DNA from 4 places in the Pseudomonas sp. MYb118 genome. Region 4 is predicted to be linked to each of the others. Evidence: predicted binding sites of a transcription regulator. Region 4 holds the regulator's gene; each other region holds the start of a gene.
The links. Region 4 encodes sigma-54, which starts transcription at its own class of promoters, with help from an activator protein. Its sites were predicted from a motif close to ANTGGCATNNANNTTGCTNT; they were not measured.
Positions count from the first base shown of each region.

Region 1 (7,943 bases), 350 kb from region 4:
ATGGACAGAAGACTGCCTGAAAATTCGGCAAGTTCCTATGACCCAAGTCATAAACTGTATACAACTTTCGGGCTATGACCCCTATCGAGACAATCTACCAGCCAGACGCCCGACACGGCTCTATCATCAGGCCATCGTCATCGACCTGGAGTGTCTGTCATGTCCATCAACAGTTTTTTGTGCAGCTTGCTCGCCGCTTACGCCTGCGGCGCCAGTGGTACCTGTGAAACGTCCCGGCGCGAAGTTTAGACCTTGGAGCACAGCCCTGCTGCCTTTACTCTGTGGTCACCCTGACCGTGGAGCAAGGCATGTCTTTAGCATCTGTTTGTGTATTTTGCGGCGCCAGCACTGGCACCAACCCGGCTTACCGTGACGCGGCCGTGGCCCTCGGGCGAGCGCTGGCCGAGCGCAAGCTGACCCTGGTCTACGGCGGCGGCGCCGTCGGGCTGATGGGCATCGTCGCCGATGCGGCCCTGGCGGCAGGCGGTGAAGTGATCGGCATCATCCCGCAGAGCCTCAAGGACAAGGAAATCGGCCACAGCGGCCTGACCCGCCTGGAAGTGGTCGACGGCATGCACGCACGCAAGGCGCGCATGGCAGAACTGAGCGACGCCTTCATCGCCCTGCCGGGCGGCCTGGGCACCCTGGAAGAGCTGTTCGAAGTGTGGACATGGGGCCAACTGGGTTACCACGGCAAACCCCTGGGCTTATTGGAAGTGAACGGCTTCTACAGCAAGCTGACCGGTTTTCTCGATCACATCGTCGGTGAAGGCTTCGTCCGCGGCGCACACCGCGACATGCTGCAAGTGAGCGAGTCGCCGCAAACGCTGATCGACGCCCTGGATGCGTGGCAGCCGACAATTGCGCCGAAGTGGACAGAGCAGACGCCAGGTTGATACCCGCCCCCTCCCTGTAGGAGCGAGCTTGCTCGCGATTGCGATATGCCAGACGACAACGTATTCAACTGATACACCGCCATCGCGAGCAAGCTCGCTCCTACAGGGGACAGCGCATTCAATCCTGCGGCATAACGGTAACCCGCACCTCCGGGTCGTGGTTGCCGCCGCCCAGGATCACCCCGCGCAACGGTGACACGTCGGAAAAATCCCGGCCCCAGGCCAGGGTGATGTGTTCCAGCGCCGGCTGCACATTGTTGGTCGGATCGAAATCCACCCAGCCCATTACCGGGCAATACACGCTTATCCAGGCGTGGGAAGCATCGGCACCGATCAGGCGTGGCTGCCCCGGCGGTGGCTGGGTCAACAGATAGCCGCTGACATAACGCGCCGCCAACCCACGGGAACGCAGGCAGGCGAGCATCAGGTGAGCGAAGTCCTGGCACACCCCGCGCCGACGCGCCAGCACCTCCATCAGCGGCGTCGCCACCTGGGTGGCTTCGGCGTCGAAGGTGAACTCGCCGAAAATTTTCTCCATCAACGCCTGAACCCCGAGCAACAGCGGTCTGCCGGCGGGGAAACAGCTGTGCGAGAACTCGACGAAGCTGCGCTTGAGGTGCACATAGGGTGACTCGAAGCGATAGCTATACGCGTCAAGCACTTGCGGGCCAAGCGCCTGCCCACTGTAGGTCAACGCGCTGCGGGAGCCTTCCCAGGCCGGGGATTGGCCGAAATCCGGCGCAGGCCGGGGCAGGACCTCGACGCTGAGCCGGGCATTGACCTGCAATTCGTCGTGGGGCCGTTCGAAGGCCAGTCGCGTGAGCGGATTGCCGAACACATCCAGCTCATCCCGGCGCGACGTCGGCTCGGGGCTGATCTGCAACTGCCGCTCGGTGCAGCGTTGCCACGCACAGTCGCGCGGCCACAGGTGCGCCAGTTGCCGGGCCAGGGACACGGGGCTGGCGTAGTGATAATGGGTGTCGTGGAAGATCTGGTAACGGGCGCTCATCAGACGGACACCGTGCGCTGACTGACATCATCGACGTGGGCGAAATGGCGCAACGCCAGGCGATCCGACACCAGCGCGCTGATATCGGCGATCTCCTGCAACAGATCAGCCAGACCGTCGATGGCGGCGCGAACGCTGGTGTCACCGAACAGCGAGTTCTCCAGGCAGCCCAGGTCGAAACGCGCCAGACGCTCCACCAACAGCGGCAGGCCGGATTCACGCGGCGCCGCAAAATCGTCGTTCAGGCGTTTGACGGTGCGGGTCACCAGTTTCAACTGGAACAGCACCGCGTGCGGGTTCTGCTCGTCGAGCAGCAACAGGTCGAGTACCGGGATCAATTGCGCCACCGCCAGATAACGCGAACGGTAAGTGATGCTGCTGTTGCCCAGCTCCAGCAGCCATTCGAGGCCCGCCTGATCGAAGGCTGATCGGCCGCGCAGAAACGCCGCCAGGCTGGCACAGAGAAATTGCAGGCGCTCGATCCGCCGCCCGATCATCAGGAAGCGCCAGCCTTCGTCGCGGGTCATGTCGTCGAGGGCGAAACCGGATAACGCCGCCAGCGACATCACCAGGCGGTTGAGGCAATCCAGCAATTCGCCAAAGTCAGGCCTGGCGCTTTCCAGCTCCAGCGCTTCGCGCTGCAACTCCACCAGCGCCTGCCAGTTTTCCCGGGACAGCTTGCCGCGCACCTGCGAGGCCGCCCATTGCAAGCGCTGCAGGTTGGAGCGCAGGCTGAACGGCCAGTCATCGCCCAGCAGTGCCGCCAGCAGACGCTCGGGCAAGGTGCCCTCCTCCGGCAACAGCATCAGCCGCTCGCCCAGCTCGACCGCCGCTTGCAGGGCCTGCGGGTCATCGCCATCGACGTAGCGCGCCAGGATGATGCGCAGCAACCGCGCGCTGTCATCGCAGCGCTCGCAGTAACGACCGAACCAGAACAGGTTTTCCACGACCCGCGAGGGCAAATACGGATCGCGGCGCACCAGGTCATGCACGCCAACATTGCGCTGGGCTTTCCATTGCTCACCGCTGGGTGGCCGCTCGCCCAGCACCCAGGTGTCCTTGCTCGCACCGCCACGCTGCATCGACACCACTTCGGCGTCCGCCTCGGCAGCCACGCGGGTCAAGGCGCCGGGCAGCACGCGATAACCGTCGGCACTGGCCACCGCGTAGACGCGCATGCCGATGGCACGGGGCTGCAACTGACCGTCCTCGGCCTGCCAGATCGGCGCCTGGGACAGCTGCGCCAGTTCCTGCGCGACGTAGGCATAGGGGCGAGCCTGGATGCGCTCGGCCAGCGCCTGGCGTTGCGCATCGCTCAAATCTCGCCCCAGCACCGGCGCGAAGCTTTGCGAAGGGAATGCCGGGCGGATCAACAACTGCGGGAGTTTTTCCAGTGCCTGGGCCAACACCGGCGCTTCGCCACACCACCAGGTGGCAATGGAGGGCAGGATCAGCTCTTCGCCAAACAGGAACTGATTGATCTTCGGCAGGAAGCCGAGCAGCCCCGGCGACTCCAGCACCCCACTGCCCAGGGCGTTGGCCACCAGCACCCGCCCCTGCCGCACAGCTTCGAGCAGACCCGATACGCCAAGGGCCGAATCGGTGCGCAGTTCCAGCGGGTCGCAGAAGTCGTCATCGAGCCGGCGCATGATCGCGTGAACACGGCGCAGGCCGCTGAGGGTTTTCAGGTAAACCGTGGCGTCGCGCACGGTAAGGTCGCTGCCTTCCACCAGTGGATAACCCAGCTGTCGCGCCAGGTACAGGTGTTCGAAATAGCTTTCGTTGAACCGCCCCGGCGTCAGCACCACCACCAACGGCGCCTCGTCGCTGCTCGGTGCCTGGCGGGCCAGGGTTTCCTGAAGCGTGCGGAAGAAACCGGCCAGATGCTGCACTTTCATATCGCGGTACAACTCGGGAAAGGCCCGCGACACGATGGTGCGGTTCTCCAGGGCATAACCAGCACCGGACGGCGCCTGGGTGCGGTCCGCCGTCACCCACCAGCGCCCATCGGGCGTGCGCGCCAGATCCACCGCGTACAGGTGCAGAAACGTCCCCTCAGGTGGCGTGATGCCCTGACAGGGCCAGAGGAAATGGTTATGGCCAAAGACCAGTTCGGCCGGCAGCAGGCCTTCGGCGATCAGGCGTTGCGGGCCGTACAGGTCGGCCAGCACAGCATTGAGGAGGCGCGCTCGCTGGGCAATACCGGCTGACAGACGCTCCCACTCATCGACAGCGATCACATGCGGCAACAGGTCCAGTTCCCACGGCCGGTCCGCGCCCTTGGGGTCGGCATAGACGTTATAGGTCACACCGTTTTCCTGAATCTGCCGGGCCATCAGGGCCTGGCGTTGCTCCAACTGCGCCGGCGTACTGCCCTGCAAGTGGTCGAACAGCCGACGCCAATGCGGCCGCACGCTGCCACTGCCATCGAGCAGTTCGTGGTAGGAGCCCGGGGTGAGTGGATAGCGGTCTAGCAGGTCAGGCATGGAAAGCTCGGCAGACAGCAGGAACGCTGAGACTAGCGCAGGTTTGTGACGGCAACGGGCAAAAGTGCGCAAGACTTATGCCACCCGGTGGCGCGGGGGCTTTCTCGTATTACAGGAAGGGAGTACAGCACCAAAATCGGGCGGGTGGGAGGTCTATCGGATTTGCTTGCACGGATTTGTGGCGAGGCAGTGCAAAGTTGCTGGCAGCTCTGGCCCCATCGCGAGCAGGTCGCTCCCACATTTGTCCGGCGTACACCGGTCCCCTGTGGGAGCGAGCCTGCTCGCGATGGGGCCAGCAGCCTTCACACAAAAAAAACGCCAACCCGAAGGCTGGCGTTTCCTGTTCAGCTCACACAAGCCTCAGCGCGGCACCACAGGCTTGCGGGTCGGCTTCTGGCCCTTGCCACCCTTGGCCGCTTCCTTGCGCTCCTTGGCCGCCTGCTGGTTGCGCGCGAATGCGGCAGCCTTGGCCTGTTCACGCTTGTCCCACGGGTTGCCGCCATCACTGGCACGCGGTGGCAGGCCGGTGTGCTGGGTGAGGATCTTGGTGGTCTTCTCACCTCCGACCTTGTGGCTGCCAGCCGGCGTCGAGTTCTTGCGACGGGCGCTCTGGTAGCTGTCGGTCGACGGCTGGTGCAGCGGGATCAACTGGTTCTTGCCCGGCCCGATAAGGTCGCCACGGCCCATGCGCAGCAGCGCTTCACGCAGCATCGGCCAGCCTTTCGGGTCGTGGTAGCGCAGGAACGCCTTGTGCAGGCGACGCTGCTCCTCGCTCTTGACGATGGTCACCCCATCGCTCTTGTAGGTGACCTTGCGCAGCGGGTTCTTGCCCGAGTGGTACATCGCGGTGGCGCTGGCCATCGGCGACGGGTAGAACGCCTGCACCTGGTCGGCACGGAAGCCGTTGCCCTTGAGCCACAGGGCCAGGTTCATCATGTCTTCGTCAGTGGTGCCAGGGTGCGCCGCGATGAAGTACGGAATCAGGTACTGCTCCTTGCCCGCTTCCTTGGAGAACTTCTCGAACATGCGCTTGAACCGGTCATAGGTGCCGATGCCCGGTTTCATCATCTGGTTGAGCGGACCTTCCTCGGTGTGTTCCGGGGCGATCTTCAGGTAACCACCGACGTGGTGGGTCACCAGCTCCTTGACGTACTCCGGCGACTCGACCGCCAGGTCGTAACGCAGGCCGGAAGCGATCAGGATCTTCTTCACGCCCGGCAACGCACGGGCGCTGCGGTACAGCTGGATCAACGACGAGTGATCGGTGTTCAGGTTCGGGCAGATGCCGGGGAACACGCACGACGGCTTGCGGCACGCGGATTCGATCTCCGGGCTCTTGCAGGCGATGCGGTACATGTTCGCGGTCGGGCCGCCGAGGTCGGAAATGACGCCGGTGAAGCCTGGGACCTTGTCGCGGATCTCTTCGATTTCACGAATGATCGACTCTTCGGAACGGTTCTGGATGATCCGGCCTTCGTGCTCGGTGATCGAGCAGAAGGTGCAGCCACCGAAGCAGCCACGCATGATGTTCACCGAGAAACGGATCATGTCGTAGGCCGGGATCTTGTCCTTGCCGTACGCCGGGTGCGGAATGCGCGCATAGGGCATGCCGAACACGTAGTCCATCTCTTCGGTGGTCATCGGAATCGGCGGTGGGTTGAACCAGACATCGACTTCGCCATGCTTCTGTACCAGCGCACGGGCGTTGCCCGGGTTGGTTTCCAGGTGCAGCACGCGGTTGGCGTGGGCATACAGCACCGCATCGTTACGCACCTTTTCCACGGAGGGCAGGCGGATCACGGTCTTGTCGCGGGTCATCTTGGGGCTTGCCAGGATCTGCACGACCTTGGCTTCCTGCGGATCTTCTGCACTTGAAACAGTCGACCCCTTCTCCTGCTCGATGGCGCAGGCCTGGGTGTCCTGGGTGTTCACGTACGGGTTGATGATCTTGTCGATCTTGCCCGGACGGTCGATGCGCGTGGAGTCGATTTCGTACCAGTCTTTCGGCGTATCGCGACGAATGAACGCGGTGCCGCGCACGTCGGTGATGTCTTCGATCTTGTGGCCGTAGGACAGGCGCTGGGCGACTTCGACAATCGCACGCTCGGCGTTGCCGTAGAGCAGGATGTCAGCGCAGGCGTCGATCAGGATCGAGTTGCGCACCCGGTCCTGCCAGTAGTCATAGTGGGCGATGCGGCGCAGGGAGGCCTCGATGCCACCGAGCACGATCGGCACGTGGTTGTAGGCTTCCTTGCAGCGCTGGCTGTACACCAGGCTCGCGCGATCCGGCCGTTTGCCCGCCAGGCCACCGGGGGTGTAGGCGTCGTCGGAGCGGATTTTCTTGTCGGCGGTGTAGCGGTTGATCATCGAGTCCATGTTGCCGGCCGCGACGCCGAAAAACAGGTTCGGCTCGCCCAGCTTCATGAAGTCGTCTTTGGACTGCCAGTTCGGCTGGGAAATGATCCCGACACGGAAGCCCTGGGCTTCCAGCAGGCGGCCGATAATCGCCATGCCGAACGACGGATGGTCGACGTAGGCATCACCGGTGACGATGATGATGTCGCAGGAATCCCAGCCGAGCTGATCCATCTCCTCCCTGCTCATGGGCAGGAATGGCGCTGGACCGAAGCATTCGGCCCAGTACTTGGGATAGTCAAATAACGGCTTGGCTGTTTGCATGACGATGACCGGTGTTGGCTTGCATGGAATTTCGCGGGCGCGGAATATAGCACAAATTTTGACCAATTCCGACGGCTGTGGTCGGAAATATCATGGGCCCCAATCGCGAGCAGGGCTCGCTCCCACAATTGAACGGTACACACCGAACCAATGTGGGAGCGAGCTTGCTCGCGATGAGGCCAGGTCAGGCGACGATGATCTTATTCATCATCATCGAAGTTATAGCTACCCGGCGCCAGGTTCTCGAACCGCGTGTACTTACCGATGAACGCCAGCCGGATAAACCCGATCGGGCCGTTCCGCTGCTTGCCGATGATGATCTCGGCAATGCCCTTGTGCTCGGTTTCCGGGTGATACACCTCGTCGCGGTACACGAACATGATCACGTCGGCGTCCTGCTCGATCGCTCCGGATTCCCGCAAGTCGGAGTTCACCGGACGTTTGTTCGGCCGTTGCTCCAGGGAACGGTTGAGCTGCGACAACGCCACTACCGGGCAGTTGAATTCCTTGGCCAGGGCTTTCAGGGAACGGGAGATCTCGGAAATCTCGTTGGTCCGGTTGTCACCGCTGGAACCCGGGATCTGCATCAGTTGCAGGTAGTCGATCATGATCAGGCCGACATCGCCGTGCTCACGCACCAGGCGGCGGGTCCGGGCGCGCATTTCCGACGGGCTGATACCGGCGGTATCGTCGATGAACAGCTTGCGGTCGTTGAGCAGGTTGACCGCCGAGGTCAGGCGCGGCCAGTCGTCGTCTTCCAGTTGGCCGGAACGCACCTTGGTCTGGTCGATCCGCCCCAGCGAGGAGAGCATACGCATGATCAGCGATTCACCTGGCATCTCCAGCGAGTACACCAGTACCGCCTTGTCGCTG
Region 1 is NZ_JBFRXN010000002.1:2,320,221-2,328,163, reverse strand. It holds gene ABVN20_RS16500 (TIGR00730 family Rossman fold protein) at 309-896, shown strand; gene ABVN20_RS16495 (transglutaminase N-terminal domain-containing protein) at 1,015-1,905, opposite strand; gene ABVN20_RS16490 (circularly permuted type 2 ATP-grasp protein) at 1,905-4,391, opposite strand; gene ABVN20_RS16485 (YgiQ family radical SAM protein) at 4,752-7,070, opposite strand; gene dnaB (replicative DNA helicase) at 7,271-7,943, opposite strand, start outside.
Region 1: ABVN20_RS16490 (circularly permuted type 2 ATP-grasp protein) is a predicted target of sigma-54. The motif match lies at 4,457-4,476, and genes of this name have one in related genera.

Region 2 (7,943 bases), 1.1 Mb from region 4:
TCCCATCAACCAGTTGCCCTGAAAGATCGCCATACACATACGCAACGAAACGATCGCCAACTTCAGCTGCATCTACCAGGTACGCGTCCACTAGTGCACCCCAATCATGGGCCTGCGCGATCGCCAACTTAGCTGACACCAGACTGGGCAGTCGTATTCCGCCCTCAGCCGTCCAGTCCTGGGAATTCAGACAACTCATGGATTCTCCATCACGTTCGAATTTGAAACCTACTCACTTACTGAAAAAGCTAAACGACGGCAGCCCAATCAGTCTTCATACACTGACAACTAGGTCTGGCCGAAAGCCAGTTTCTTCGGTGGGATAACCACGAGGATTACTCACAAACCGGACGCCATTAACAACCTCATCCACAGCTTCGTGGGTATGGCCAAAGATCCATAGATTGATCTTGAAATCCATCAGGCCATCCCAATTGTTTCCATAGGCTGCTCGCAAGTGAGGATCGGCTCCTTGGTCACTCACGAACTTCATAAGAGGCGGATGGTGAGTCACAACTACACGCTTACCGTTGAATGGCAGCGACAGCTGAGCCTCTAACCACTCCTTCGTCTCTCGATTTCTCGCGATCAGGTCGTCAGGGCGCAAACGCCGATACTGTTCACCGACACGGATAGCGCGAAAGTCATTCAGTGAGTCACGAGCACACCAAGAAGCAGCTACTGGGTCTCCGGTCGCGGCCAGGCTTGTCCAAGCCGTAGCACAGAGAAACTGCACATCACCGTACTCTAAAACCTGATTTTCCAAGACGTGGACGTGCGCCTCAGCAGCGTCAAGCAGCTTGCCGTGAGTTCGATCTATATTCCCGCTGTAGTGCTCATGATTGCCCATGGCGTAGACGACAGGCGTGCTGAAGGCCAGGCTGGCCCATCTGGCCCCCCTGGACTTCACGTGGATGTCGCCGGCTAATACGACCACGTCACAGTCCACCACAGGGGGGACGAAATCGGCGAACTCACAATGTAAATCAGACAGTATGTGAAGCTTCATCCCTAGCCTGCTGACGTCGACTTTCTAATAAATTGATCACTCCCTGGCCGGTCGCCCGGACGCGGCGAGGCTGTCATCTGTAGGCCCACGATAAACGATGAGCGCCATTATTGCCAGCTTTCGATATTTATCGACGCATGGCGCTGTGGCCCTATTCTTCGTTTTGAGCGCTCAGCATGCAGAACGAGATAGCAGCAATAGTCCGAGCTCTGCGCGACCTTAGAGGATCGGCCCAGGAGGAGCTCGCCGAGATCAGTTCCCAAGCCAATCTGTCGCGATTGGAGCAAGGGAAAACGCAGGTCTCTTTGGTCAAGCTGAGCAAGATCGCGCTGACCCTAGATTTCGACCTCGTGGCTCTGGTCGCACTGTGTCAGGCCCTCCAAGATGGGTCATCACCTATTAATGTCATGGCGAAGGCTTCGCAGGATTTGGAGGGCTTCATAGCCCTGGGAGGCTTGCAGGGCCTGAAGAGGCACTGGGACGCTGGTGAAGGGCTGGTAAAGCGCACGCGAGGCAAACCCAGCAGCCCAGATCGAATCCGAGCCGTGCTAGAGCTCAAGGCCAGTGGCATGTCGAAGGCGGAGGTGAGTCGAGCGCTGGGTTTGCCTGAAGCGACTGTCAGGCGTTACTGGCTCAAAGAACTGCCTGGCTAGAAAGGGAGTTGTGGGGTACGAGCAGAGAAGCTCTCCACTTGTCCGATTCGATTTAGCGCGGCGGCAGATCCGTGAAGCGCAGCCTGGGATAGATCCGCCTTTCCTCAGCGCATTTGGAAATCTGGAAGAACGCTGACAGCAGTGCATCTTCCGAAGGGCAGTGGCGGGTCATGACCTCGAACTCGTTGTAATCGAAGGCTAGGACGCGGACACCAACCTCATCCATGAACTTCAAAATCATGGTGCTGTATTCATCGTAGTTGTCGATAAAAAACTCTCTGACCACGACAACTCCCACCAGGGGTCGTGCAGCAAGATCAATGTCCAAGGGCGTGCCGTCCACAAGCGCCAAGGCTGGATTGCCTTCTCGCCTGATCGTTGAGACAGCACCGCGTAGTTGCTGAAGGCCGTTCTTCAACTGACCTGTAGCCTTCTTTCGCTTTCTCTCAAGCGTAGTGTTCAACGTCGCTGGGGTATTGGGACTGTCCTTCGCCTGCAGCAGTAAAGTCACTTCATCGCCCATTACCACTACGTCAGCCAGCTCCTCGCCATCGGAGACCTTCAAGGGGCCATGGATGATCCGCTCGGAGGTATATGCCCGCTGGAGCAGATAGATGATATCCAGTTCCTGAAACGTACCCGGCTCAGTGCGCTCCAACTGTGTATTGGAGAAGCCTTTGGAGCCTCGAAAGTCCTGGCGGGTAAGGTCGGTGATCAAATAGTCCGAAGGGAACAGATCCTCCTCTAGGAACACCGTTGTGGCACGAGCGTCGTCCTCATAGGTCGTAAGGCTGAACCATCTGTCCGCCTGCTCATACATCTTGGGCCAGTGATCTGCTCCAATGGGGCTGAGTGTACCGAGCTCCTTGCGGAGCTGACCAAGCTTCGCCTGGGCCTTACAACTGAACAGCTCACGGTTGTGCTCGTCGAAAAAGCACACACTGAACTCGTCAGGGAAGCTCTGCAGTGCCTCGGTGAGAGGGTCACCAGGAATGAGTGGGGTTTTGATCAATAGCGGGCTTTGTGGGTCATCAAAGCAGGCAGTGAGAAGCGTAAGTCCCGTCGTTTCGTCTGCCTTGTATGGCGCGAGGTAAAGCTTCAATTCACGCCGTTGCTGAGCGGCCAGGATCAGCTCTTTCCCTGCCTTGATTACCAGCACGGAGCCTTCAGGGCCTTCAACGATCCACAATCCACGGGCTAACACCGCGATTTGCTGAAGCGCTTGTGGCTTCATGATCGTGAGGTACATGTGAACTCCTTGGCGGTTGCCTGATTGCGTCCTGCATAAACTGAAGCCTACGCTGGAGGTCGCCCGAGAGATAGCAGCTCACTGGTACATCAAGATCGAAGTAGCCACTTGGAGCAGGCGTGCCCGGTTATGCCTACCTGAAGGATGTGTTGACGCGCCTGCCTACGCAGCGAGCTAGTGAGATTGGCTATCTCAATATTACAGAAATCAGCGTGGACGTCGCCGCAGCCATTGACGTCCATACCTAAGATGCTACGGCCCCTGAGTGCGGGCTCAAAACCGTGTCCATACCCCTCATTGATGACCTTTAGACGTTCAAAGTGATCCGCCGCGCCGGAAACTGCAGCCCCGAATTGATGATCGCGCTGCGCACCCGGTCCTTGCTCTCCTTCACCGCCGCTTCCGGCAGGCCGACCATGGTCAGCGACGGCAAACCATTGGCCAGGTGAACTTCGACGGTCACGGCAGGCGCATCCACGCCGATCTGGGCGCGGCTGTGGACGATGGAGAGGGACATGGTCGTTCCTTGAGCTAAACGAAAGGCCGCTTCCTGCGGGTGTTTTCAAGGGTAGCCGTGGGGTGGGGGTTTTCCAGGGTGGTGGTGAGGGGGAATGTTCGCAGGATGTTGCGGGTCGATATTGGAGTGATTCGTGGACGAAAAAAAACGCCCATCAGGCGATTTTTTTGGAAGAAGGCTCAGGCTCTCTTGCCTGCCATCAGGCCCGCAGGTTCAAGTTCTTTGCCGTAAGCACAAGCGACATCAAGAAACCGTCGTTGGTTGGCTGAGAGGCCGCCTCCGAGTCGGACGGCTTCATTGTGCAGCTCAACAATCTGTCGAAGCTGCTTCCATCGCCTTTTGAGTTTCATTAAGACCTGATTTGTTCTGGATAGCAGAAGCGATCATGTTTGGGCGACATTCGGAGGTATTGGGTGGCAGTTGTACGCAGGCTGGCGAACCGGAGCACAAGGAATCCGGCAGACCCGAAGGTCCCCCACGCACAACCGCCATGATTCGAAACCCGGGAGAAAACCCGTCTTCGGACGATCGTGGTGCACCTTGAGCTTCCAGGTCGCCAAACCCAGTGCTGAAACATTCAGCATTGGGAGAGCTTATAAATCGGACTGTCTGGGGGCAATCAGACGGGGGACGAGATTTGTGTAGGACGTTGCCTGGATGTTTGCGGGGGCAAAGATCGGGTGGGTGGGACGTCCTACAGATGGGGCTGAAGGTCGTTTCGACCTTCATCGCGGGCGAGCCCGCTCCTACAGGGGGAGGGCGTTATTCGCTGGGTGGGTTCAGCTTGGCTTCCAGTTCGGCGACTTTGGCTTCCAGGCTTTCCAGGCGGGCGCGGGTGCGGGCGAGGACGACCATCTGGCTGTCGAATTCTTCGCGGCTCACCAGGTCCAGTTTGCTGAAGGCGCTTTGCAGCAGCATCTTGAACTGGCTTTCGATTTCACTTTTCGGCAGCGGGGTGTCGCCGCTGAAGAGGCGGGAGGCGGTGCCGGTCAGGGCGTCGAGGAAGTCTTTGGGCGCGAGCATGGTGGATGTCCTGAAGTCGAGGCCGGCAGTGTATCACGCAGCGTGTCGGGCCTTTTCCGGGCACTGGCCCTGCACGCTTTTCGCGCATCCGGATGGACGGCGTCGCACCGTTGTTGTGCGTAACGGCCGGGCCATTTCGGCGCAAGGCCCTGCTGGCGCGGGCAAGCGCTTGAATTCTGGAGTTTTTGCCGAGATGGCAAGCTTTCTGCTTAGTCGGTAGTAACCCATGCACTGATGCAGTCGCTGTGACGAATGCAGTGCGCCAAGCGGAACGGGGGAAGTGTTTCGCGCGGAGCGGTTAGCTGGCGTCGGGCGGGCAGGTTAAGGCCGACGATGCGTTACAAAGCCAGGCACTGCGCTTAGACTTGAGACGGGTTTGTTTTCCTGGGGCAAGTCCACCAATTCGGGAGAGAGTTTTCATGAAGCTAGTCACTGCCATCATCAAGCCGTTCAAGTTGGACGACGTGCGCGAGTCGTTGTCCGAAATCGGCGTGCAGGGCATTACCGTCACTGAAGTCAAAGGCTTCGGTCGGCAGAAGGGTCACACCGAGCTGTATCGCGGCGCGGAGTATGTGGTCGATTTCCTGCCAAAGGTGAAGATTGATGTCGCCATCGACGACAAGGATCTCGACCGGGTTATCGAGGCGATAACCAAGGCGGCCAACACCGGCAAGATTGGTGACGGCAAGATCTTCGTGGTGAATCTGGAACAGGCGATTCGCATCCGTACCGGCGAAACCGATACCGACGCAATCTAAGCCGCCCCAAACCCAACGCCCCAGGAGAAAACAATATGACTCTGCGTAAATTCGCAGGGCTAGGAGCCCTGTTGTCCATCGTAATGCCAAGCCTGGCCATGGCGGCAGACGAAGTGGCAGCCCCAGTCCTCAATTCCGGCGACACCGCCTGGATGCTGACCGCCACAGCCCTTGTGCTGTTCATGACCATTCCCGGCCTCGCGCTGTTCTACGGTGGCATGGTTCGTTCGAAAAACATTCTTTCCGTCATGATGCAGTGCTTCGCCATCACCGGCCTGATCAGCGTCCTGTGGGTCATTTTTGGCTACAGCCTGGCGTTCGACACCACCGGCATGGAGCAAGGCGTCGTCAACTTCAATTCCTTCGTCGGCGGTCTGGGCAAGGCCTTCCTCGTCGGCGTAACGCCAGACAGCATCACCGGCCCGGCGGCGCTGTTCCCTGAAGCGGTGTTCATCACCTTCCAGATGACCTTCGCCATCATCACCCCGGCGCTGATCGTCGGTGCCTTCGCCGAGCGCATGAAGTTCTCCGCGATGCTGGTGTTCATGGGTATCTGGTTCACCCTGGTCTATGCACCGATTGCGCACATGGTCTGGTCCGGCAACGGCGGCCTGATGTGGGACTGGGGCGTGCTCGATTTCGCGGGTGGCACCGTAGTGCACATCAACGCCGGTATCGCAGGCCTGGTGGCGTGCATCGTGCTCGGCAAGCGCAAAGGCTTCCCGACCACTCCGATGGCCCCGCATAACCTGGGTTACACGCTGATGGGCGCGGCGATGCTGTGGATCGGCTGGTTCGGTTTCAACGCCGGTTCCGCCGCAGCGGCCAACGGCACCGCCGGCATGGCGATGCTGGTGACCCAGGTCGCTACCGCCGCCGCTGCACTGGGCTGGATGTTCGCCGAGTGGATCACCCACGGCAAACCAAGTGCACTGGGTATCGCCTCGGGTGTGGTTGCCGGCCTGGTGGCGATCACCCCGGCCGCTGGCACCGTGGGCCCGATGGGCGCCCTGGTGATCGGCCTGGCGGCAGGTGTGGTGTGCTTCTTCTGCGCCACCACCCTGAAACGCAAACTCGGTTATGACGACTCCCTGGACGCCTTCGGCGTGCACGGCATCGGCGGTATCCTCGGCGCGATCCTCACCGGTGTGTTCGCTGCTCCGTCGCTGGGTGGCTTCGGCACCGTCACCGACATCGCCGCACAAGTGTGGATCCAGTGCAAAGGCGTCGGCTTCACCGTTATCTACACCGCGATTGTCACCTACGTCATCCTCAAGGTGCTGGACGCGGTCATGGGCTTGCGTGTCACCGAAGAAGAAGAGGCAGTGGGTATCGACCTGGCCCTTCACAACGAGCGCGGCTACAACCTGTAAGACGCGCGCAACAAAAAACTGCCCGGTTCGCCGGGCATTTTTTTGCCCGGGATTTGTCATTGAAGAAACTGCTGAAAGGTTTTTTCGTACACGTTTGATGGTGTTTGCGGCGGGTGTTTTTTTGCGGTCAATCACTTACGTGATCGAAGGCGTATCAGGGCCTTTGTTTTTTTCCAGAGCGCGCTAGAATGCGCCCCGAACGTGCGGAGAACTGTATGTGGCAACAGACTCTGATTACCCTGCGGGCCAGGCCCCGGGGCTTTCATCTGGTAACGGACGAGTTACTCGCCGGCCTGCCTGAACTCAAGGCATGTCGGGTCGGTCTGTTGCATTTGTGGCTGCAGCATACCTCGGCGTCGTTGACCATCAACGAGAACGCCGATCCGGCGGTACGTCGCGACTTCGAACGATTTTTCAATCGTCTGATCCCACAAGGCACAGACGGCTATGAGCATAACGACGAAGGCCTGGACGACCTCCCGGCGCACTTCAAGGCCAGCGTACTTGGCTGTCAGCTCTCTTTGCCGGTTTCGGCAGGCAGGCTGGCGCTGGGGACCTGGCAAGGCGTTTATCTGGGCGAGCACCGTGATCATGGCGGTGCTCGTAAAGTCCTCGCCACCTTGTACGGTGAAGGGGCATAAACCGCTGGTCACCAGCGGTTACTGAATTTTTCCAGCAGCCGTCGACAGGCGGCTAAGCTGGACTATAACTAACCTGCTTTTCGCAAGTCATGAGGTAGAACATGAGCGACGATGATCTGGAAAACGACGACCTCGAAGTAGGCGACGAAGACGAAACCGAAGAAGGTCTGGAAGCAGCGGCGGACGACGTCGCTGAAGACGACGGCGGCGATGCGCCGGCCCCTACTGCCAAAGGCAAGGCCAAGGCTGCGGTGTCGGTCGATGAGCTGCCGAGCGTGGAAGCCAAGAACAAGGAGCGCGATGCCCTGGCCAAGGCCATGGAAGAGTTCCTGGCGCGCGGTGGCAAGGTGCAGGAAGTGGAGGCCAATGTGGTCGCCGATCCGCCCAAGAAGCCCGACAATAAGTACGGCAGCCGGCCTATCTGATCGCCTGCCCTTGCTTGCTGAAAAAGCCCGCCGTCGCTGCGGGCTTTTTCATGGGCGGACAAAAACCCAATTGGCTGGAGACTTCCCTTTGTGGGAGCGAGCCTGCTCGCGATGGCGGCGGGTCAGTCAATATCTTCATCGACTGATGCGCCGTCATCGCGAGCAGGCTCGCTCCCACAGGGGGCACAGGGGCCACAGGTGTGTCAGGCGTGGGTCTTGTTCCAAACCGCCAACAACGCCGGCAGCTCGGTCAGGCTGCGGATCTCGGCATCCGGCAGGCGCTCAGCCTCCCAGA
Region 2 is NZ_JBFRXN010000002.1:1,529,237-1,537,179, reverse strand. It holds gene ABVN20_RS12960 (hypothetical protein) at 1-199, opposite strand, end outside; gene ABVN20_RS12955 (metallophosphoesterase) at 275-1,009, opposite strand; gene ABVN20_RS12950 (helix-turn-helix domain-containing protein) at 1,186-1,662, shown strand; gene ABVN20_RS12945 (hypothetical protein) at 1,715-2,911, opposite strand; partial or broken gene ABVN20_RS12940 (magnesium chelatase domain-containing protein) at 3,222-3,428, opposite strand; gene ABVN20_RS12935 (accessory factor UbiK family protein) at 4,191-4,451, opposite strand; gene glnK (P-II family nitrogen regulator) at 4,871-5,209, shown strand; gene ABVN20_RS12925 (ammonium transporter) at 5,245-6,582, shown strand; gene ABVN20_RS12920 (secondary thiamine-phosphate synthase enzyme YjbQ) at 6,798-7,223, shown strand; gene sutA (transcriptional regulator SutA) at 7,325-7,648, shown strand; gene ABVN20_RS12910 (HAD family hydrolase) at 7,852-7,943, opposite strand, start outside.
Region 2: glnK (P-II family nitrogen regulator) is a predicted target of sigma-54. The motif match lies at 4,644-4,663, and genes of this name have one in related genera.

Region 3 (7,943 bases), 2.5 Mb from region 4:
GGTCATAAAAAAACCCCTCTTGCGAGGGGTTTTTTATGCAGCGCCAGGCAGCATCAGGTCATCTGGATGATGGTCTGCATGATGGTGCTCTGGGTCGAGATGGTCTTGGCGTTCGCCTGGTAGTTGCTCTGCGCCTTGATCAGGTCGACCAGTTCGCTGGTCAGGTTGACGTTGGACTCTTCCAGCGAGTTGGAGTTGATCGAGCCCAGGGTGCCGGTTTGCGGAGCATCGTAACCCGGGATACCCGACGCGTAGGTCTCTTTCCAGCTGGTGCCGCCCACTGGCTGCAAGCCTTGCTCGTTGGTGAAGCTGGCCAGGGAGATCTGGCCAATGGCCTTGGTCTGGTTGTTGCTGAAGTTGGCCAGCAACACACCGCTGCCGTCGATGGTCAGGTTGGTGATCTGGCCAGTGGCGTAACCGTTCTGGACCGGAATCGAACGGGCAGTATCGGCGTTGAACTGAGTGGTGTTGGACATGGACACGGTGATGCCGGCCGGATCGGCGGCTGCGCCGTTCGGGCTCCAAGTGCCATTGGTCACCTTGCCCGGCACCCAGCCGGTGATTTTCAGGTCAGGGCTGACCACTGGCGGAGTACCAGGGGTGGTCACCGACACCAGCTTGCCAGACGTGTCGAACGCCATGGTCGAAGCCACCGGAGGTGTCGCCGGATCGGTAGGATCGGTGCCATTCGGGTTGCGCCCGTCGATCAGCGTGTACACATTCCAGGTGTTATCGCCCGTCTTGACCATGTACTGGTCCATGGAGTGCTGGTTGCCCTGGGCGTCATAGACCGGGGTGGTGAACTGCTTGGTGAAGGATTCCTGCTTGGCCGGATCGAACGGGAAGGTCGTCTGGTTGATCGCGGTGGCCGTGGAGTTCAGGTTGATCGTCGACGAAATGGTGGTCGTGGTCTTCGGCGCCAGGTTCGAGGTGTCGATACGCAGGTCGGTCAGGATGCCGTTGATGATCTTGCCATTGGCGTCCACACCATAGCCTTGCAGGCGCGCGGTGCCGTCGGAGTTGGTGACGTAACCGTCCTTGTCGACCTTGAAGGTACCGGCACGGGTGTACGACATCGAACCGTTTTCGTTCAGCACGAAGAAGCCGGAACCGTTGATACCCATGTCCAGCACGTTGCCGGTGTTGTTGATGTCGCCCTGGGTGAACTGCTGCGAAACGTTGGCCAGGCGCACACCGTTACCGATGGTTTTGCTGCCGCTGCCCAGACGAGTCGCCGAGTACACGTCTTCGAATTCCGCACGGGACGATTTGAAACCGACGGTCGCCACGTTGGCGATGTTGTTGCCGGTCACGTCCAGTTGCTTGTTGGCTGCATAGAGACCGCTAAGGCCGATGTTAAAAGACATTTTCCACTCCTTTGTGCCGGGTTAGTCGGCTCTTACATACCAATGGTTTGCACTTTGGACAGGGCGATGCTGCCCAACCCGGCCAGATTGAGCATCAACTCACCGCCGGTCTGGCTGATGGTCACGCTGTTGACGGTGGCAGGCAGGTAGGTCACCAACGATGTTGCCTTGCCGTCGTAAGTCGCGGTGGCATCGAAGGTGTACGTGCCCGCTGCGGCCACTTCGCCCGCATCGTTCTTGCCGTCCCAGATGAAGCTGGCTTCGCCGGCCTTCTGGCTGCCCAGGTCGAGGGTGCGGACGACTTTGCCGTCGGCATCTGTGATCTTGACCTTGACCGGGTCGACCGACGCCGGAACGGCGATGGTGCCGGTAAAGCTCTTGGAGGTATCGACCACGGCCTTGCTGCCCGGCGCGATGACCGAACGGCCCACCAGCGACGAAGCCTGCAACGCCTGCGACGAGCTGTAGTTGGCCGCCAGGCCGGCTACGGTGTCGTTGAGCGTGGTGATGCCTTCCAGGCTGCTGAACTGCGCCAACTGGGCAACGAACTCGCCGTTGTCCTGAGGCTCCAGCGGGTTCTGGTTCTTCAACTGCGTTACCAGCAACTGCAGGAACGCGTCCTTGCCCAGGGCCTTTTTGCCGGTCGCGGCACCCGCCGCACCTGCCAGGCCATCGTTGTTGGTGGTGTTGGTCCTGACCGAAGAGTTGGCCAGGATGTCATTCATGCTGAGGCCGCCGGTGGAATCGCTAACACTCATCTGAGTCGCCCCTTATCACTGACCGAGGGTCAGGACTTTCTGCATCATGGCTTTGGCGGTATTCATCATTTCCGCGTTGGTCTGGAACGAACGGCTCGCAGAAATCATGTCGGCCATTTCTTCCACCACGTTGACGTTCGGGTAGTAGACGTAGCCCTTGGCGTCGGCCGCCGGATGATTCGGTTGGTAGCGCGCTTCCAGGTTGCTCTGGTCTTCGACCACGCCCAGTACCTGCACGCCCTGGCCTGCCGCGTCCTGGTTCTGGAACAGCGAATCGCTGCCGCCGCTCTGGCCGCCCTGGAACATGGTGGCAAACACCGGGTGACGTGCGCGGTAGGTCTGGTCGATGCTCGACGAGACGGTTTCGGCGTTGGCGATGTTCGAGGCCACGGTGTTCAGACGGGTGGTCTGGGCGCTCATGCCGCTACCGGCAATGTTGAAAACGCTGGCTAGCGACATGACTTATTCTCCACGCAGGGCCGATACCAGCCCTTTGAATTTGCTGTTGAGCAGAGTGAAACTGGCCTGGAAGTTGACCGAGTTTTCCGCGTAGTTCGACTGTTCCAGTTGAGCGTCCACGGTGTTCTGGTCGATCGACGGCTGCATCGGCGTGCGGTACATCAGCGACTCGTCGCCGTTGCCCAGACCTTGCGCTTCGATATGACGGCTGTTGGTCATGTTCAAGGCGAACGTGCCGTTCTTGGTCTTCTCGCTCTGCTCGGCGAGCACTTTCGAGAAGTCCAGATCCCGGGCCTTGTAGTTCGGGGTGTCGGCGTTGGCGATGTTGTTGGCCAGAACTTCGGCACGCTGGGCGCGGAAGCCCAGAGCCTGTTCGTGGATACCGAGCGCTTTATCGAAGCTGATGCTCATGTCGGAAACCTTCGGGTGACCTGATTTTTCGTACGATGGATTTAGCAAGCCGCGTGCCAACTCGGCAAAGCCCCGGATTGCGGGGCCTTGCCAGCGGCAACCGGGCGGCAATGCCAGAAAAGCGGCAACGGGTTTCCGCCGTCTGCCGCTTTTCTGCCGCTTTGTGCCGATTTCGAATCCGCCACCGCCCCCCCTGTAGGAGCGAGCTTGCTCGCGATGGCGGCGTGTCAGTCAATACATGCGTCGTCTGACACACCGCATCGCGAGCAAGCTCGCTCCTACAGGGGGATGCGGTGATGGTGTAAATTACGGGCATAAAAAAACGGGAGCCCTCTCGGACCCCCGTTTTTTGTCACAAGCAATCACTTCGCCTGGTAAATGATCCCCGGGCTGCACTGGACCATCTGGTAATGATCCGGCAGACCGTTCAGCGCTTCGGAAGCGCCGAGGAACAGATAGCCGCCCGGCTTGAGCGTGCTGTGGATGCGCAACAGGATGTCTTTCTTCACCTCGGCGGAGAAGTAGATCAGCACGTTGCGGCAGAACACGATGTCGAATTTGCCGAGGCTCGCGTAGCTGTCCAGCAGGTTGAAGGCGCGGAACTCCACGCGGCTCTTGATCGGTGCCTTGACGGCCCAGCGCCCCGGTCCCTTGGGGTCGAAGTAGCGTTGCAGGCGCTCCGGCGACAAACCGCGGCCGATGGCCAGGCTGTCGTATTCGCCGGTCTTGCAGTTGATCAGCATGGAGCCGGACAGGTCGGTGGCAACGATCTGCACACCGGCTTTCAACTGACCGATATTGGTCCGCTCGAACTCGTCGATGGCCATCGACAGCGAATACGGTTCCTGCCCCGACGAACAGGCCGCCGACCAGATCCGCAGCCGTTGGCCGGGAGCGGCCTTGATGGCCTCGGGCAGCACCTTGCTCTTCAACACTTCAAACGGATAGGTGTCACGAAACCACAGGGTTTCGTTGGTCGTCATGGCATCGACCACCATCTCGCGCAACCCGCTGCGCGGCTGGGTCTGGATGCGCTGGACCAGCTCACCCAGGGATTTGATGCCTTGCTGCTCCATCAGTTTGTTGAGACGGCTCGAGACCAGGTACTGCTTGTTTTCACCCAGCAAAATGCCACAGGCTTTTTCCAGGAAGACCCGGAACTGTTCGAAATCCAAATTACCCGTAGACAATGATGCCGCCTCTTAAATCGTGTTAACCGCCAGGGGCAGGAGGCCCCTAGCTGATGTCTGCTGCTTTGATCCGGTCAACCACCCGGGATGCCAGGTCATCAGGACGGAATTTGGCCAGGAAGTCATCGGCACCGACCTTCTTGACCATCGCCTGATTGAATACACCCGACAACGAAGTATGCAGGATGATATGAAGCTTTTGCATGCGCGGGTCGTTGCGGATTTCGGCCGTGAGGGTGTACCCGTCCATTTCCGGCATCTCGATGTCGGAAATCATCATCAGGAACTCTTCTTCCGGCTTCTTGCCCTCGTCGACCAGCTTGCGCAGGTAGTCCAGCGCTTGCCGCCCGTCGTTCAACGCCACCACTTCCACACCGACCGTCTGCAGGCAACGTGTGACCTGTTTGCGCGCCACCGACGAATCATCGACCGTCAGGACTCGCAACGACAAGGCCTTGTGCTGGGTCTGTTCATCGACCACACCGACCGAAATCGCTTCCGGTGTCGGCGCCACTTCTGCCAGCACCTTCTCGACGTCGATGATTTCGACTAACTGATTGTCGACCCGGGTCACAGCGGTCAGGTAGTGATCGCGCCCCGTCCCCTTGGGTGGCGGATGGATCTCTTCCCAGTTCATGTTGACGATGCGTTCCACCGAGCGCACCAGGAAACCCTGGGTCTTGGTGTTGTACTCCGTGATGATCACGAACGGACTGCTTTGATCTTTCAACGCACCGGCACCGGTCGCCATCGCCAGATCCAGGATCGGAATGGTCGCCCCGCGAATATTTGCCACACCGCACACGACAGGACTGGACTTGGGCATCACGGTCAGCGCGGGGCATTGCAGCACCTCGCGAACCTTGAATACGTTGATCCCGTAGAGCTGCTGGCCGTCAAGACGGAACAACAACAGCTCCAGGCGATTCTGCCCTACCAGTTGCGTGCGCTGGTTTACCGAATCCATTACACCAGCCATGCCCAGACTCCCACACCAACGCTAGTTGTGTTGCGACGCACATTCATCACTAAACGGCACGGCGCTTGCTTTTTAACTTTTATGAACACAGAACCGACATTTTTCCGACGCCTGACATCCGCCTTCCGCAGAACGCTCTGCGCGGTGTCGGCCGTCTGCCTGTTCAACGCTGGCAGCCCTGCCCTTGCTGACGCAGTTACCTTGCCTGACATGCTTATCGGCGTCACCCAGGGCTTTCTTGAATTCACCGTAGAGGACTACCTGGCCACCAGTCAAACGGAAGGTCGCTACGAAATCGAAGTCAAGCAGCTCGATCCACGCCTGCGCATGCCCATGTGCGACAAGGAATTGACAGCCAGCCTTGAGAGCCCGGCCAAGCCGCTGGGCCGCGTCACGGTCAAGGTCCGCTGCGAAGGCAGCTCCCCGTGGACGGTCTTCGTGCCCGCTCAAGTGCGCCTGTTTCGCGATGTCGTGACCACCAGCCGGCCCCTGCGCCGCGCCGACATTGTCGAACCCGCCGACGTCCTGCTGCGCGAGCGTGATATCAGCCTGATCACCCAGGGCTACCTGACCACCCTGGACCAGGCGATCGGACAACGACTTACCCGACCAATGGTCGCCGATCAGGTGGTGACCCTGGTCAACCTTGAACAGACCGAAGTCATTCGCAAGGGCGATCAGGTGGTCATCACCGCCCGCAGCGGCACGCTGAGCGTGCGAATGCCGGGCGAAGCCCTGTCCAACGGCGGGATGAGCGAACAGATACGGGTGAAAAACCTCAATTCCAAAAGGGTCATCAAGGCGCAAGTGATCGCGCCGGGCCAGGTGGAAGTGTCCATGTAAAACTCTATTCGTGAAGAAGTGGCGCAGGCCGAGGCGGTTCCCTAAACTGTGGCGCATGCAGCAGACGTGCTGGCGCTTGCAGGCTCATTGATAAAATGAGTCTAAAGTTTTCACAGGGATGGCCGAGAACATGGCAAGCGTCCAAATATTCAGAGGTTTTTTACCATGGTCATCGATTTCAGCCGTTTGAACAGCACCTCGTCACTGACGGGCAATACACGTACCAGCGCCGCCAAGGATCCAGCCGAAACCGGCAAATCCGCAGCGCTGAATACTCCGGCCGAGCAGGCCAGCACCGTAAAGAGCGGGGAATCGGTACACCTCAGCAATGAGGCTCAACAGTTGCAACAGGTCACTGACAAGCTGCGTGATCAGCCTGCCGTCGATAAAGCCCGCGTGGCCGAGTTGAAAGCAGCGATTGCCGATGGCAGCTACAAAGTCGACAGCAACCGTGTAGCCAGCAAACTGCTCAACTTCGAAGCCCAGCGCTAGGGCACGCCCCGCGCCAGGCTTTTGGACGCTTAAAAACCAAGGCCAGCCATGCACGACACTAATTTATTGCAACTGATCACCGACGACTTTGCTCCAGCTCAACACCTGCTGGAGTTACTGCAAACCGAGTCCCTCGCCTTGCACGGTCGCGACATGCCGCTGCTCGAAGACATTCTGGCGCAGAAGCAGGCAATGATCATTCTGCTCGAACAGCATGGCCGCAAGCGCAGTGAAATCCTCGCCAGCCTGAACCTGCCGCTCAACCGCAGCGGCCTGGAACAACTGGCCAGCCAATCCAGCGTGGGCGAACAATTGTTGGCACAAAGTGACGTGCTGACAGACCTTCTGGCTCAGTGCCAGGCGGCCAACGCCAACAATGGCCAGTCGATTCTGGTGCAGCAGGCCGCCACGGCCAACCAGCTGAAAATCCTCACCGGCGGTGAACCGCCAGCACTTTATGATGCACGCGGATCAACCGCGAAGCTTGCGAAGCCGCGTCCGCTCAGTCAGGCTTGAGCCTGTAAATGATCACGCCCTATGAAGACTCGCAACATGCTGGCACTATAGTGGCCAGCCGAAGTCATATTTTGCCTGGAGATTGATGTGTCCAATGCCTTAAATGCGGAAGATTCCCCGCAGCCACCCAAGGTGCTTACCACGCCTCTGGAGATCTCCGGCAACCTGCGCCAATTGCAAGACAGCCATGATCCGCTGATTATCACCTTCCACGAACGCACCCAGCGCTTCCAGAGCTACCTGGTGGACGTTGACCGCGACAGTGGCACCATCAAGCTCGATGAAATGATCCCGCGCGACGGCGAACGCTTCATGCTGGCCGGCGAGCCATACAAGGTCGAAGGTTTTCATGAAGGCGTGCGTATCGCCTGGGAAAGCAACGGCACACCGACCCTCAGCGACTCGGGTGACGAGCGCTGCTACATCGCCCCGCTGCCCGACGAAGTGGTTTACCACCAGCGCCGCAATGCCTTCCGCGCGGCCCTGAAGCTGGCACAACTGGTCGACATCGACCTGGACGGGGAAAAGCTCAAGTCCCCGATCCGTGGCAAGCTGCTGGACATTTCCGCCACCGGCTGCAAGCTGCGCTTCGATGGTGACATCACCGAAAGCCTGCAACTGGGCCAGGTCTACGATCGCTTTGCCGCCGCCCTGCCCTTCGGCAAGATGACCGCACCGGTCGAACTGCGCTACCTGCACTTCGAAGAAAAAATCTCCACCACCTTCGCCGGCATCCGCTTTCACAACATGAGCGGGCTGGTGCAGCGTCAGGTCGAGCGCTTCGTCTACCAGTTGCAACGTGAAGCACGCCGCTTCGACAAAGACGACATGTAAGATCAGGCGTCAATAAAAACGGGCAGCTCCTTGTGGAGACTGCCCGTTTTTTTATGGCCGCTGTTCAAGCCGGGCGTCAGGGAATGGCATCCGG
Region 3 is NZ_JBFRXN010000002.1:176,523-184,465, forward strand. It holds gene flgE (flagellar hook protein FlgE) at 54-1,367, opposite strand; gene flgD (flagellar hook assembly protein FlgD) at 1,400-2,125, opposite strand; gene flgC (flagellar basal body rod protein FlgC) at 2,141-2,584, opposite strand; gene flgB (flagellar basal body rod protein FlgB) at 2,588-2,995, opposite strand; gene cheR (protein-glutamate O-methyltransferase CheR) at 3,358-4,185, opposite strand; gene ABVN20_RS06640 (chemotaxis protein CheV) at 4,232-5,164, opposite strand; gene flgA (flagellar basal body P-ring formation chaperone FlgA) at 5,246-6,007, shown strand; gene flgM (flagellar biosynthesis anti-sigma factor FlgM) at 6,173-6,499, shown strand; gene ABVN20_RS06655 (flagella synthesis protein FlgN) at 6,548-7,015, shown strand; gene ABVN20_RS06660 (flagellar brake protein) at 7,103-7,849, shown strand; gene ABVN20_RS06665 (MFS transporter) at 7,926-7,943, opposite strand, start outside.
Region 3: flgB (flagellar basal body rod protein FlgB) is a predicted target of sigma-54. The motif match lies at 3,037-3,056, and genes of this name have one in related genera.

Region 4 (7,943 bases):
GCCGTCGATGGCGTCGAAGTCGATGGGAGCATCCAGGTGCATCAGGGCACTGATGGGCGAGGTGCAACCCTTGAGTCGGCAGTGCGGGATGGCGATACCGTTGCCAAAACCGGTCGAGCCGAGTTTTTCACGGGCGATCAGCGCCTCGAAGACATCTTGCATCTCCAGATCGGGGACTTCCCGGGCGATCAGGTTGGCAATTTGTTCGAGGGCTTTCTTTTTGCTGCCACCCGGCACGTTCACCAGGGAACGGCCGGGGGTCAGGATGCTTTCAAGTCGGATCATGGGTAGGGAGTGTTAACGACCGGTTGCGCCCTGGAGGAGGCTCTGGGTCTTTTCCTTATGCTTTTTGAGTTGTTTATCCAGCTTGTCGGTCAGTGCGTCGATGGCCGCGTACATGTCGGTATGTTCCGCGTTGGCGACCACTTCACCGCCAGGAATATGCAGGGTGGCTTCGATTTTCTGTTTGAGCTTTTCGACGGTCATCGTGACCTGGACATTGGTGATCTTGTCGAAGTGTCGCTCCAGCCGATCGAGTTTTTCGCCGATGTAGGTGCGAAGAGGTTCGGTCACTTCCAGTTGGTGTCCACTGATGTTGACTTGCATACAGCTTCTCCTTCGTTGCCAGTGCATAAAGCGGCAGGCACTGATTACCTGCCACTGGAACGCTGTGGCGTGGCTCTACATCAACCGCTTGCGTTCGCTCGAAGGCGCGATCCCGAGGGATTCGCGGTACTTGGCGACGGTGCGGCGAGCCACCTGAATGCCTTGTGCCTCCAGTAAACCAGCGATCTTGCTGTCACTCAACGGCTTTTTCTGATTTTCCGCGGCAACCAGTTTTTTGATGATCGCGCGGATCGCCGTGGACGAGCATTCGCCGCCTTCGGAGGTGCTGACGTGGCTGGAGAAAAAGTATTTCAGTTCATAAATGCCCCGTGGGGTGTGCATGAACTTCTGGGTGGTCACCCGGGAAATCGTCGATTCGTGCATGCCCACCGCCTCGGCGATGTCGTGCAGGACCAGCGGTTTCATCGCTTCGTCGCCGTACTCCAGAAAACCGCGCTGATGCTCGACGATCTGGGTGGCAACTTTCATCAGGGTTTCGTTGCGGCTCTGCAGGCTCTTGATGAACCAGCGGGCTTCCTGCAACTGATTGCGCATGAAGGTGTTGTCGGCGCTGGTATCGGCGCGGCGGACAAAACCGGCGTACTGGGCGTTGACCCGCAGCCGTGGCACGGACTCCTGGTTGAGCTCCACCAGCCAGCGCTCGTTGTCCTTGCGCACGATCACGTCGGGCACGACGTACTCGGCTTCGGTGGACTCGATCTGCGAGCCCGGACGCGGGTTGAGGCTCTGGACCAGCTCGATGACCTGGCGCAGTTCATCTTCCTTGAGCTTCATGCGGCGCATCAGTTGGCTGTAGTCGCGGCTGCCGAGCAGGTCGATGTAGTCGGTGACCAGGCGCTTGGCCTCGGCCAGCCAGGGCGTCTTGGCGGGCAGCTGGCGCAATTGCAGCAGCAGGCATTCGCCAAGGTTGCGGGCGGCGATGCCAGCCGGTTCGAATTGCTGGATGCGGTGCAGGACGGCTTCGATTTCGTCCAGTTCGATATCCAGTTCCGGATCGAAGGCTTCGAGGATTTCTTCGAGGGTTTCGTCCAGGTAGCCCTGATTGTTGATGCAGTCGATCAGGGTCACGGCGATCAGGCGATCGGTGTCGGACATCGGCGCCAGGTTGAGTTGCCACAGCAGGTGGCTTTGCAGGCTTTCGCCGGCCGATGTGCGGGTGGTGAAGTCCCACTCGTCGTCATCGTTGCTCGGCAGGCTGCTGGCGCTGGTCTGGTAAACGTCTTCCCAGGCGGTGTCGACGGGCAGTTCGTTGGGAATGCGCTCGTTCCAGTCGCCTTCCTCGAGGTTGTCGACCGTCGGTGTGCTTTCCTGGTAGGAGGGTTCCTGAATCTCGCTGTTCGGCTTTTGTTCGACGTTGTCGGCCATCGGGTCGGAGTTGTCGAAGTCGTCGCCTTCCTCCTGGCGTTCGAGCATCGGATTGGACTCCAGGGCCTCCTGGATTTCCTGTTGCAGGTCCAGGGTCGACAATTGGAGCAGGCGGATGGCCTGTTGCAGCTGCGGTGTCATCGTCAGCTGCTGGCCCATTCTCAAGACTAGCGATGGTTTCATGGCAGGGGCTTAACACCTTTTTCCGGCGCACATGCGCCATCCACTACAGGGCGCCGGAGCGCCAAACATAAGCAAATTATATGCCCGAAACAGCAGCGTTTGCCTAGAGCGCTGTAACAATAAAAAAGTCTTGATTTTTCATCGTTACCAGCGCTCGACCGACCTGTCGGATACCTCGACGCTTACAGGCGGAACTCGTGGCCCAGATACACTTCCTTGACCAGATCGTTGGCCAGGATGGTGGCAGAGTCGCCCTCGGCGATCAGTTGGCCATCGTTGACGATATAGGCGGTTTCGCAGATGTCCAGGGTCTCACGGACGTTGTGGTCAGTGATCAGCACGCCAATGCCCTTGGCCTTGAGGTGATGGATGATCTGCTTGATGTCGCCGACGGAAATCGGGTCCACGCCGGCGAAAGGTTCGTCGAGGAGGATGAATTTCGGGCTGGTGGCCAGGGCGCGGGCGATTTCCACGCGGCGGCGTTCACCACCGGACAGGCTCATGCCGAGGTTGTCGCGGATGTGGCTGATGTGGAATTCCTGCAGCAGGCTTTCCAGTTCCTTGCGACGACCGGCCTTGTCGAGTTCCTTGCGGGTCTCGAGGATCGCCATGATGTTGTCGGCGACCGAGAGCTTGCGGAAAATCGAGGCTTCCTGCGGCAGGTAGCCGATACCGGCCTTGGCGCGACCGTGCATCGGCTGGTGGCTGACGTCCAGGTCGTCGATCAGCACGCGGCCCTGATCGGCCTGCACCAGGCCGACGATCATGTAGAAGCAGGTGGTCTTGCCGGCGCCGTTGGGGCCGAGCAGGCCGACGATCTGACCGCTGTCGATGGACAGGCTGACGTCGCGCACGACCTGGCGGCTCTTGTAGCTCTTGGCCAGATGCTGAGCTTTCAGAGTTGCCATTTACGGGGCCTTTTGCTCATCGGTTTTCTTTTTCGGCTGGATCACCATGTCGATACGCGGACGCGATTCGGTCACGTTGGCGCCTGTGGCGCGGCCGGCGGTAGCAAGCTTCTTGTTGGTGTCATAGACGATTTTCTCGCCCTGGGTCACGTTGCCGTCCTTGTCGATCACTTTGGCGCGGTCGATCAGGACGACGCGGTCCTGCTGGGCGTGGTACTGGATGGTGACGCCGTAGCCCTGCACCGGCTTGGTGTCGCCCGCCGTCTGCAGTTGTTCGAAGTAGGCGAGGTTGCCCACCGAGGTCACCACGTCGATGTCGCCGTTCGGAGCACGGGTCATGGTCACCTTGTTGCCGGTCACCTTCATCGAGCCCTGGGTGATGATCACGTCGCCGGTGTAGGTGGCAACGCCATTCTTGTCGTCCAGTTGGGCATCGTCGGCCTGGATACGGATAGGCTGCTGCTGATCGTTCGGCAGAGACCAGGCGCTCACGCTTCCCAGTGCTGCGCTCAGACCGAGCAAAATAGGGAGGGTTTTAACGAGCCTCATACTGTCCTCTTACGTTCGATAGCAGGTGAATCCTGCTGTCCTTCAAATAGGCTTTCATTCCTACGCCAGTCGATACGCCACCAGCGCCGTCGATTCTAACGGGTTGCTGGGTCTGCGCATATTGCTCCTGCGGGAACACCGTCATGCGAGTGGAGGTGATCAGGGTGTCGCGGTTCTTTTCGTCGGTGCGCTTGACGCGTACGTTGTCGATCAGCTCGACCTCGGTGCCGCCGGGGTTCACTTCGCCACGGTCACTGGTCACGTGCCAGGGGTAATCGGTGCCACGGTACATGTTCAGGTCGGGCTTGGTGACCAGCGTGATATCGGTGGCCTTGACGTGCTCGGCCTTGTCGGACGTCATCTCGTACTGCACGCGCCCGTCTTCAAGGTATTGCAGGGTGTGCGTGTTGGTCGCGTACCAGTCGATGGGACTGTCTTCGACCTTGGCCACCGGCTTGTCGAGAAAGCGTTCCGGGCTGATGTTCCAGTAGCCGACCGCAGCGAAGATCGCAGCGATGCAACCGAATATCAGCGTATTGCGAATTTTCTTGCTCAGCATAGTTGGCTCACAGGTACGCGGCGTTGGCCGCGTCGAGGCGGTCCTGGGCGCGCAGGATCAGTTCGCAGAATTCGCGAGCGGCACCTTCGCCACCACGGGCCTGGGTCACGCCGTGCGCGTGTTCACGGACAAAGCTGGCGGCATTGGCAACCGCGATGCCCAGGCCGACACGGCGGATCACCGGCAGGTCAGGCAGGTCGTCGCCCAGGTAGGCAACGTTTTCGTAACTCAGCTTGAGCTCGGCGAGCAGTCCGTCGAGCACCACCAGTTTATCTTCGCGCCCCTGGAAAACATGGGGAATGCCGAGGTTTTTCGCCCGACGTTCGACCACCGGGGTCTTGCGGCCACTGATGATGGCTGTCTGCACGCCGGCGGCCATCAGCATCTTGATGCCCTGGCCGTCGAGGGTACTGAATGCCTTGAATTCACTGCCATCCTCAAGGAAGTACAGGCGGCCGTCGGTCAGCACGCCATCGACATCGAAGACGGCCAGTTTGATCTGTTTGCCGCGTTGCAGCAGGTCCGCACTCATTACATTACTCCCGCACGCAGCAAGTCGTGCATGTTCAGGGCGCCGACCGGACGATCGTCACCGTCAACCACGACCAGGGCGCTGATTTTGTTGTCTTCCATGATTTTCAGGGCCTCGGCGGCGAGCATCTCGGCGCGGGCGGTCTTGCCGTGCGCCGTCATCACGGCGTCGATGGTCGTGTGGTGAACGTCGATCGACTTGTCCAGGGAGCGGCGCAGGTCACCGTCGGTGAAGATCCCGGCCAGCTTGCCGTCGGCTTCCAGGATGACGGTCATGCCCAGACCCTTGCGGGTCATTTCCATCAACGCATCCTTGAGCAGCGTGCCGCGCTGGACCTTGGGCAACTCGTCGCCGGCGTGCATGACGTTTTCCACTTTCAGCAGCAGGCGCCGGCCCAGTGCGCCACCCGGATGGGAGAACGCGAAGTCTTCGGCGGTGAAGCCACGGGCCTCGAGCAGGGCAACGGCCAGGGCGTCGCCCATGACCAGCGCGGCGGTGGTCGAGGACGTCGGCGCCAGGTTCAGCGGGCAGGCTTCGTGCTCGACATGCACGTTGAGATTGACTTCGGCAGCCTTGGCCAGCGGCGAGTCGGGGTTGCCGGTGACGCTGATCAGTTGAATGCCCAGGCGCTTGATCAGGGGCAGCAGGGTGACGATTTCATTGGTGGAACCGGAGTTCGACAGGGCCAGAATGATGTCGTCACGGGTGATCATGCCCATGTCACCGTGGCTGGCTTCAGCCGGGTGCACGAAAAACGCAGTGGTGCCGGTGCTGGCGAGTGTGGCGGCAATCTTGTTGCCGATGTGCCCCGATTTACCCATGCCGACCACAACCACGCGGCCTTTGCTGGCCAGAATCATCTCGCAAGCGCGTACGAAATCCGCGTCGATGTGGGGCAGCAAGCCTTGTACGGCTTCCATTTCGAGGCGGATGGTGCGTTGTGCCGATTGAATCAGGTCGCTGGATTGGCTCATGTCAGAAATCGTTTAGCCTGATGAAAAGGCGGCGATTATAGCGACAATGAGCGAAACCCTCACGCAAGTTCGTCACGCTTTGTCATTCCTTGTAACCGATTGCCTACATTTGACGTCAATTTTTCTACCCGGTGGTTGAACATGGCCGGCTTGGCGCTTGGGGGGCCGACCTTTGCAGTGATATAGTTCGCCGCCAGTTCGGCCCGCCCGGTAGGTTTGTGCTGTGGTCAGCAACACAGGCGTCCGAGTGAAAGGCTGCATCGCAAGGAGTTTAGATGAGTGCCGATAACGCCTACGCGGTCGAGCTGAAGGGACTGACCTTCAAGCGCGGTGCGCGCAGCATTTTCAATAACGTCGATATCCGCATTCCGCGCGGCAAGGTCACCGGCATCATGGGGCCTTCCGGGTGTGGCAAGACCACACTGTTGCGTTTGATGGGGGCCCAGTTGCGGCCGACCAAGGGCGAAGTCTGGGTCAACGGTCAGAACCTGCCGAAGTTGTCGCGCAGCGATCTGTTCGATGCACGCAAGCACATGGGTGTGCTGTTCCAGAGTGGCGCGCTGTTCACCGACCTCGATGTGTTCGAGAACGTCGCCTTTCCGCTACGGGTTCATACTGAGCTGCCGGAAGAAATGATCCGCGACATCGTGCTGCTCAAATTGCAGGCAGTCGGCCTGCGCGGCGCCATCGACCTGATGCCCGAGGAACTGTCCGGCGGCATGAAGCGTCGTGTCGCACTGGCCCGGGCGATTGCCCTGGACCCGCAGATCCTCATGTATGACGAACCGTTCGTTGGCCAGGACCCGATCGCCATGGGCGTGCTGGTGCGCCTGATCCGTCTGCTCAACGATGCCCTGGGCATCACCAGTATCGTGGTTTCCCACGACCTGGCCGAGACCGCGAGCATCGCCGACTACATCTATATCGTCGGTGAGGGCCAGGTCCTGGGGCAGGGCACGCCCGCAGAGTTGCTGAACTCGCAGGAGCCACGGATTCGCCAATTCATGACCGGCGAACCCGACGGCCCGGTCGCATACCACTTTCCAGCGACGGATTACCGCGCAGATCTTCTGGGGAAGCGTTGATGCGCAAGACTTCTCTCCTGGAACGCATTCGCCGTTTCGGCCACGCCGGCATCGACGTGCTGGCGGCGTTCGGTCGTTCGACCATTTTCCTGTTCCACGCCCTGCTGGGGCGCGGCGGCATTGGCGGCGGGTTCGGCCTGCTGGTCCGGCAGCTGCACTCGGTGGGTGTGATGTCCCTGGTGATCATCGTCGTCTCCGGGATATTCATCGGCATGGTGCTGGCGCTGCAAGGCTTCAACATCCTCTCCAGCTACGGTTCGGAGCAGGCGGTCGGGCAGATGGTCGCCCTGACCCTGCTGCGGGAACTGGGCCCGGTGGTCACGGCGTTGCTGTTCGCCGGTCGTGCCGGTTCGGCCCTGACGGCGGAAATCGGCAACATGAAATCCACCGAGCAGTTGTCCAGCCTGGAAATGATCGGTGTCGACCCGCTCAAGTACATCATCGCCCCGCGCCTGTGGGCCGGCTTCATTTCCCTGCCGGTGCTGGCGATGATTTTCAGCGTGGTGGGTATCTGGGGCGGTTCGTGGGTAGCCGTCGACTGGCTGGGTGTGTATGAAGGTTCCTATTGGTCCAACATGCAAAACAGCGTGACGTTCACCGACGATGTGCTCAACGGCATCATCAAAAGTGTCGTCTTTGCCTTTGTCGTGACCTGGATCGCCGTATTCCAAGGCTATGACTGCGAGCCCACATCCGAGGGGATCAGTCGTGCCACTACCAAGACCGTGGTGTATGCCTCGCTGGCTGTACTCGGCCTGGACTTTATTTTGACCGCCTTGATGTTTGGAGATTTCTGATGCAAAACCGCACCCTGGAAATCGGTGTCGGCCTTTTCCTGCTGGCTGGCATCCTGGCTTTGCTGCTGCTGGCCTTGCGGGTCAGTGGCCTGTCGCCGAGCCCGAGCACCGAAACCTATAAACTTTATGCGTATTTCGACAATATCGCCGGTTTGACGGTCAGAGCTAAAGTGACCATGGCCGGTGTGACCATCGGCAAGGTGACGGCAATTGATCTGGACCGCGACAGTTTCACCGGTCGGGTGACGATGCAGCTGGAAAAGCGCGTGGATAACCTGCCGGCTGACTCTACTGCATCTATTCTGACGGCTGGCCTGTTGGGCGAGAAGTACATCGGCATCAGCGTGGGTGGCGAAGAAGCCCT
Region 4 is NZ_JBFRXN010000002.1:2,674,738-2,682,680, forward strand. It holds gene ptsN (PTS IIA-like nitrogen regulatory protein PtsN) at 1-285, opposite strand, end outside; gene raiA (ribosome-associated translation inhibitor RaiA) at 298-606, opposite strand; gene ABVN20_RS17995 (RNA polymerase factor sigma-54) at 682-2,175, opposite strand; gene lptB (LPS export ABC transporter ATP-binding protein) at 2,358-3,083, opposite strand; gene lptA (lipopolysaccharide transport periplasmic protein LptA) at 3,084-3,632, opposite strand; gene lptC (LPS export ABC transporter periplasmic protein LptC) at 3,619-4,191, opposite strand; gene ABVN20_RS18015 (KdsC family phosphatase) at 4,199-4,723, opposite strand; gene ABVN20_RS18020 (KpsF/GutQ family sugar-phosphate isomerase) at 4,723-5,697, opposite strand; gene ABVN20_RS18025 (ATP-binding cassette domain-containing protein) at 5,973-6,782, shown strand; gene mlaE (lipid asymmetry maintenance ABC transporter permease subunit MlaE) at 6,782-7,579, shown strand; gene mlaD (outer membrane lipid asymmetry maintenance protein MlaD) at 7,579-7,943, shown strand, end outside.